2 regions of the Marinomonas sp. FW-1 genome follow, and region 1 is predicted to be linked to the other one. Evidence: predicted binding sites of a transcription regulator. Region 1 holds the regulator's gene; the other holds the start of a gene.
What was found. Region 1 encodes sigma-54, which starts transcription at its own class of promoters, with help from an activator protein. Its sites were predicted from a motif close to TGGCACNNNNNTTGCTNT; they were not measured.

Region 2: a site for sigma-54 is predicted at 1,959-1,976, ahead of C1X04_RS11460 (HAD-IIB family hydrolase). Genes of this name have one in related genera too.

The regions. Positions count from the first base shown of each region.
Region 1 covers NZ_CP025987.1:2,220,387-2,224,281, forward strand. The annotation lists gene lptA (lipopolysaccharide transport periplasmic protein LptA) at 1-372, shown strand, start outside; gene lptB (LPS export ABC transporter ATP-binding protein) at 376-1,101, shown strand; gene C1X04_RS10430 (RNA polymerase factor sigma-54) at 1,177-2,646, shown strand; gene ptsN (PTS IIA-like nitrogen regulatory protein PtsN) at 2,664-3,113, shown strand; gene C1X04_RS10440 (HPr family phosphocarrier protein) at 3,123-3,392, shown strand; gene mgtE (magnesium transporter) at 3,401-3,895, shown strand, end outside.
Region 2 covers NZ_CP025987.1:2,450,881-2,454,775, forward strand. The annotation lists gene C1X04_RS11450 (S9 family peptidase) at 1-559, opposite strand, end outside; gene C1X04_RS11455 (DMT family transporter) at 998-1,891, opposite strand; gene C1X04_RS11460 (HAD-IIB family hydrolase) at 2,030-2,851, shown strand; gene C1X04_RS11465 (glycosyl transferase) at 2,905-3,895, shown strand, end outside.

The DNA of each region.
Region 1 (3,895 bases):
GAAGCCATCTATAAAGGCAACGTCTTTGTAAAACAAGGCTCCATAGAAATCCAAGCACAGTATTTAAAAGTCACAACAGACCCAAGCACCCGCAGATTTAACAGCCTAGAAGCCACAGGGTCGCCAGCAAAATTCAGTCAACAAATAGATTGGAATGGCAACATAGTTATCAGTAGAGGGAATGAAATCCACTACCAAACCGACGAATCCAAACTTGAAATCACTGGAGATGGATACCTAAGCCGTATGCAGAATTCTATCTCCGCTGATTACATTCTCTACATGATCCAAGATGGCACCTTTAGCGCAGAGAAAAAAGATTCTGGTCGCGTCAATATGACCTTACAGCCACAAACTACTGAGGCAAAATAATAGATGGCCTTACTAGAAGCAAAACACCTTGCAAAAAGCTATAAAAAACGCAAAGTAGTAAAAGACGTCTCAATTTCCGTTGAATCAGGCCAAGCCGTTGGTTTATTAGGACCAAACGGAGCAGGAAAAACCACCTGTTTCTATATGATAGTTGGTATGGTCGCCAATGACGCTGGCGGCATATTTATTGACGGCATAGACATCACCCATGACGCCATGCACACTCGCGCCCAAAAAGGTGTTGGCTATCTTCCTCAAGAGGCATCTATTTTTAGAAAAATGTCTGTAGAAGACAATATTTTAGCGATTTTAGAAACACGCAAAAATCTCACTAAAGCACAACAACATGAAAGATTAGAAGAGCTCTTAGAAGAGTTCCATATCACCCATATCCGCACCAACTTAGGAATGGCATTATCAGGAGGTGAAAGGCGCCGGGTAGAAATAGCAAGAGCGGTTGCAATGAACCCAAAATTCATTCTGCTTGATGAGCCATTTGCTGGAGTAGACCCAATCTCCGTTGGTGACATAAAACAAATAATTAAACACCTCCAAGAAAGTGGAATCGGTGTCCTAATTACCGATCATAACGTCAGAGAAACCCTCGACATCTGCGATAAAGCTTACATTGTTGGTAATGGTTATATCATCGCATCAGGCGATGCCAGTACAGTCATCAACAATGAACAAGTAAAAAAGGTCTATTTAGGCGACGACTTCCGCCTATAACCCCTTATCATTGCTGTAGAAAGGGAGTAGTATGCACAACTCGTTCCAATTCACTCAAACAAAAAGAGTTGCTCCATGAAGCAGTCTTTACAATTAAAGCTAGGTCAACAGCTAACCATGACCCCACAACTGCAGCAAGCTATACGCTTACTGCAGCTTTCTACGTTGGATTTGAAGCAAGAGATTCATGAGTTCCTAGAGTCGAACCCACTGCTTGAGCTTGATGATGACGAGCAAACTCATAATGAGTTACCTGCTAGCATAGAGTCAAAAAGCGCAACAGAAACACCTCTAGATAACGGTGAAGAAGCACGCCTAGAGTCCGAATGGACAGAAAGCATCCCAGAAGAGCTATCCATAGACAGCAATTGGGATGATACTTACCAAAGTTCAGCTGCGGTCAGTGACAACCTTAGCTTTGAAGGCGATAGCGATTTTGAAAGCCGTAACGCACCTGCTGAAAGCATTCAAGACCATCTTATCTGGCAACTAAACCTTACTCACATGTCTGATAGAGACCTTGAGATTGCCTATGCCATCATTGAATGTGTCCAGCCTGATGGATACTTAAGCATTACACCTGACGACATCTGCGAATCACTAAGCATTGAACTTGAAGACCTAGAAATGGAAGAAGTCATTGCGGTTCAACATAGACTGCAGCGCTTCGACCCAGTCGGCGTCTGCTCTATTGATTTACGTGATTGTCTGTTGGTGCAATTAGAAGCTTTCCAGACTCACCCTCTATACAAAAGCACCTATAACCTTATTGACCATTATTTACCCTTATTGGGCAATAGAGATTTTGCGCAACTAAGCCGCAAAACAAAATTAAAAGATGAAGCGCTAAAAGAAGTCATTAGCTTAATTCAACAACTAAACCCGCGCCCAGGCTCGGTTATTGATGCCGATGATACCGATTACGTTATTCCTGACGTGTCAGTCAAAAAACGTAATGACGTTTGGCAAGTTGAATTAAACAACGACGCTCTTCCACCAATAAAAATCAATGAAACCTATTCCGCCATGGCCAGCACCGCTGCCACAGCCGAAGATGCTTCTTACATCAAAAACTCACTACAAGAAGCTAAATGGTTCATGAAAAGTTTACAAAGCAGAAATGAGACGCTACTAAAAGTAGCCAGCTGCATTGTCAGCAGACAGATCGATTTTTTTGAGCTTGGTGAAGAAGCCATGAAACCAATGGTGCTTCATGACGTAGCTGAAGAAGTAGGCATGCATGAGTCAACCATATCTAGGGTAACCACTCAAAAATACATGCACACACCAAAAGGGATATTTGAATTAAAATATTTCTTTTCGAGCCATGTTAATACAGCCTCTGGTGGTGAGTGCTCTTCGACAGCAATTAGGGCCATGATCAAAAAACTTGTTGCTGACGAACCTGCTAAAAAACCTTTAAGTGATAATAAGTTAGCTGCCATTTTGGCAGATCAAGGCATACAAGTTGCTCGACGGACTGTAGCCAAATACCGTGAGGCGATGAACATCCCTCCTTCCAATGAACGCAAACGACTGATCTAAACGGAAAGCATTTTATCATGTCCTTGAAATCATTATTAAAAGCAGACCTCGTTCTCGCAAAACAAGATATCATTAGCAAGAAACGCGTATTAGAAAACCTCGCGGAAGTAGCGTCAAACCGACTTCACTGTGATAACGAAGCCGTCTATGATGCACTGCTAGGTCGAGAAAAACTTGGAAGTACTGGTATAGGCAATGGAATAGCCATTCCGCATTGTCGACTAGAGTCCGCAAATCACACCGCTGTAGTGGTAATGTCACTACAGACGCCTATCGATTTTGACTCTATAGACAAACAAGCTGTCGATCTTATATTTGCGTTAATTGTTCCGCCACATGAATGTGACCAACATCTATCAACACTGGCTCAAATTGCAGAATTAGCACAGTCTCCAGAATCATTGGACAAGCTGCGTACTGCTCAAAGCAACGAAGAGCTATTCAGTATTTTCAACTCATTAATATAGGTATAAAGCATGCTGGAAGAGTCTATTGTTATTATAAACAAACTTGGCTTGCATGCCCGTGCAGCAGGCAAACTCATAGAAACAACCACACGCTTTTCTTGTGATATCACCATCGAAAAAGATGGGCGTAATGTGGATGGAAAAAGCATCATGGCAATGATGATGCTTGCTGCAGGAAAAGGCACCGAAATCAAAATCAAAGCGAATGGTGAAGATGAGCAAGAAGCCATTAACGCGATCGTTGAATTAATCAACAATCGTTTCGGTGAAGATGAGTAAAGAGCATCATGTCGGAGCAAAACACCCTTAATCATTTGCAAACGGTAACCGAGTCCCTTGAGACCGGTGCCACAATGCAAATTCGCTACCTACTTAATGGTGCCCTACCTGCACAAGATGTTGCTCGACTATTAGAATCGTCTCCGCCAAAAGAGCGTAAGCTTTTATGGGAACTCATCGAAGACAAAAACGAAGGCGAAGTATTACAGTATCTGACTGAAGATATTGGCGTTCAATTCATGAAAAACATGAATACAGAACGCCTTATCGCCGTCTCAGAACACTTTGAAAGTGATGACTTAGCCGACTTATTACAGCACCTGCCAGAAAAGATCGTGAAAGAAGTGCTTGCGTCGATGACGGCGCAAGACAGAAAAAGAGTTGAAGACCTATTAAGCTACTCAGAAGACTCTGCTGGCGGCTTAATGAATACGGATACGATAACAATTCGTCCAAATATCAATGTGGACATTGTTTTTCGCTATCTTCGCAGGCACGCAAAG
Region 2 (3,895 bases), 230 kb from region 1:
TTTCAGAGCCAGATTTAATACTGTGTAAAACATCATCGATAAACTTTCGGCCACCGCCATTGAAGGAAATCGTTGCGTCTATATCGTCAACTTTTGTCGTCACTAAATTAGCAATAACCGCCCCCTCACTGCCCCCAAGTATAATAAGGTTGTTATATTTGCCACCTTTACGAACAACATCAAGAACCATTTGAATATCGGCTACTCGCTGTTCTGGACTATCATTATGAATATATTGGTCCGGACAATCCTCACGTTCAGCATCGGAACTAAAGCTCACGTTTTTATCGATACCATATTTTTCTATTAAAAGGACGTCAGCTTCTGGCCAAACATTTTTATAGCTCGTAAATATTGACTCGACTTGTAAAACACTATTGCAATCAGAGCCTTGAAGAATGAGTAATAACGTATCGCTTGGTGACGTATCTAATTGCTGAAGAAGGTAATAAGTTACATTTGAACCATCATTCCTACCCAGAGCATGAGTACTTATGCTCTGGGCATTCACAGAAACAGTTAAAAAAATCAGCACTAAAGATATAAATCGGAATGTCATTTTATCTACCTAACACTTGGCTATTTAGTTACTAAGTGTAATTTAGTGTCAGATAAAAATTAAGGCTATTTTCCAGTGCTTGTTATGTATTTTCATCTGGCTTATAAAAATGTGCTAACGCTGACTGCCATTGTCCCATGGCAGCATAATGTGCAGCCGCTTTGTCACCTTACTCTCAGATAAAATAGTGATCTACATCTAAAAGAAAGCTTCGCTTTCACGGCAGATCACGCTGCGCTCATCAGCCCTACAGGGTGGCTTGGAATGCAAGGTATTTTGTTGACTGATGTAAATCGGGGTCAAAACCCGAAGTAGTAACCCCTACCTAACCCTTGGAAGACATTAGGGGAAGGGATGTTTACGTTGTCGGGAAAAACGACCAAATTTTACTCAACAAACCTATCAACGATGGCGCATTGAGATAAAAACGCACCAAAACTAGGCGTTTTTAGGGGTTCGTTTTCTTGCGATAATAACGAGCAATACGCCACCCAGAACACTTAACGTGGCAATTACAAGGTGTAAAGTGATGGATTCATTGGCAAAAAACACGCCTCCTATTGTGGCGATGATGGGAACAAGTAGCTGTAACACGGCAGCGATGGAAGCACTAAGATAAGGCAAAACGGAATACCAGATAGCGTAACCTAAGCCAGACATAATAGCGCCTGAGGTAACAGCGAGAATAATGCCTTCAAGTTGTGCGCTTTCTGGTTCATCGTTATAAAAATGAATAACAAGCAACGCGACCAGTATCATGGGAATAGTACGAACGAAATTAGAAGTGGTGGCAAATAAAGGTTTAGCCGAAATTTTGCCTCGCCATGTGTACAAGCCCCACGCCACGCCTGCTAAGGTCATTAACACGAAGCCCAATAAAGAGGGAGACGACAAAGTGGGAAGCACTAAATAAACAAAGCCTGCAAAGGCTATCGCCAGACCTAACCATTCCAGCCAAACCAGTTTTTGCCCAGCCCACACAGCGAATAAGATCAAGGTCAGCTGTACGGCGCCAAACAGTATCAAGGCTCCCATTCCGGTCGATAACGTCACATACGCATAAGAGAAGCCCAAGGCATAGATAAAGAGCGCAAATGCAGACAACCAGCTACCTTCTAACCAGGTGGCTTTTAAATCATTCTGTTGATGCTTTAAAGACTGAAACAAACAGAGCAACACCAAGCTCGCTGCGCCGCTAAGTAAGCGCCATGTGGTGAATTGAGCGGGATTGATAAGGCCATCGTTCAGCGCCAGACGACACAAAACCGAGTTTGCCGCGAACGCCAGCAAAGCCAACAACACAAAGACACATAAACGTAGCAAACTTGTCATCAATTTGTTCAACAGCCTAGTTAATCTTAGGCGTGTGCCTAATAAGGAAAGCCCCACTTTTACGCACTGGCACCAGATTTGCAAGTCTCATACTAACGTCCACCAGCTGCATTTTGATGGACCCGAAAAGGAATCGACATGACAACACTTTTGATTTTTACCGATTTGGATGGCACTTTACTTGATCATCACACCTACAGTTTCAAGCCTGCACTGGCGGCTCTTCAGTCGTTAAAGACTTTCTCAATTCCTTGCATCATCAATACTAGCAAGACATTCGCAGAGCTTGCCTCCCTTAGAAAAGAGCTCAATCACCAGGACGCTTTTATCGTAGAAAACGGCTCTGCGGTTTACATTCCAAAGAAAACACCGCTTTCCATTGATGAACAACTAGAAGATTGCGGCGACTATTGGCGCAAGTCATTTGGCCCTAAGCGCGACGAACTTATCAAGCTGACTAACGATAAACAAGACCAATACACATTCAAGCGTTTTAGCGATATGACCTATCAAGAGCTTATGTCCATTACCGGGTTAAATAGCACGAACGCACAATTGGCGATGCAACGAGAATTCACGGAACCCATGGTTTGGACAGATTCGAACCTTGCTCTTAACGCACTTCGTGATGACCTTGCTCCATATGACGTGCAGATCCAAAAAGGCGGACGCTTCGCGCATTTGATGGGCGAGCACTGTGACAAAGCCAACGCCATGCTATGGCTGAAAGAATTATATGAAGTACAGAGCGACGATGACGTGATTACGATGGCGTTAGGCGACGGTGAAAATGACATAGGCATGCTAAGCCAAGCCGATATTCCCGTGGTCATTCGCTCACCTGTGCACGCGCCACCAGAAATCCCTAACCGTTGCGACGCTTGGCTAACCGATGCTTATGGACCGGAAGGCTGGGCTCAGGCGATTAATTTGCAACTCACTAAGCAAGGTATTTTGTAAGCGACGAAAAGAACAATAAAACAAACCATTATTACGACTTTAGGAGAATTATTATGGGCGACTTTCATCAGAACGGTATCATCACCACGCTTCACAATCTGGCACACCGCCCGTTAGAAGAAATGGAAAAAGAACTGTGTGAGTTTGCGAAAACACGCCCAATGTCTCTTATCCTTCCTTGTCTGTATTCCGAGCTGGAAACAGACGCCATGCCGAATATCTTGAAACACTTGCAGCAAGTTCCCTACTTGTCTGAAATTATCATTGGCTTGGACAGAGCCACAGAAGAGCAATATCGTCACGCCTTAGAATTCTTCAGCGTGTTACCGCAAAATGTAAAAGTGCTGTGGAATGACGGCCCTCGCCTTAGAGAAATTGATAGCGTCTTAAAAGGCGAACACCTTTCTCCATCGGACCCAGGTAAAGGCCGTAATGTTTGGTTCTGTATGGGCTATAACTTGGCGGCAGGCAAAGCCGAATCGATTGCCATGCACGACTGTGATATCGTCACTTATGACCGTGAATTATTGGCGCGCCTTATTTACCCTGTGGCGAACCCGAATTTTAACTACGAATTCTGTAAGGGCTTTTATGCCCGTGCAGCCAATGGCAAGATGAACGGACGTGTCAGTCGCTTGTTGGTCACTCCATTGCTTTGCTCACTCAAAAAAGTATTCGGTCATTTAGACTATTTAGATTATCTAGACAGCTACCGTTACCCGCTGGCTGGTGAATTTTCGTTCCGCCGCGACGTTATGACGGATTTGCGCATTCCAAGTGATTGGGGCTTAGAAATCGGTGTGCTAAGTGAAATGTATCGTAATTACTCGACCAACCGTTTGTGTCAGGTAGACATTGCCGACATTTACGATCACAAACACCAAGATTTGTCTGCCGATAACGACGATGGCGGTTTATCTAAAATGTCGATCGACATTACCAAGGCAATTTTTCGCAAGTTAGCGACAAACGGTACTATCTTTAATCAAGAAACATTTCGAACGATTAAAGCAACTTACTACCGCGTGGCATTGGACTTCATTG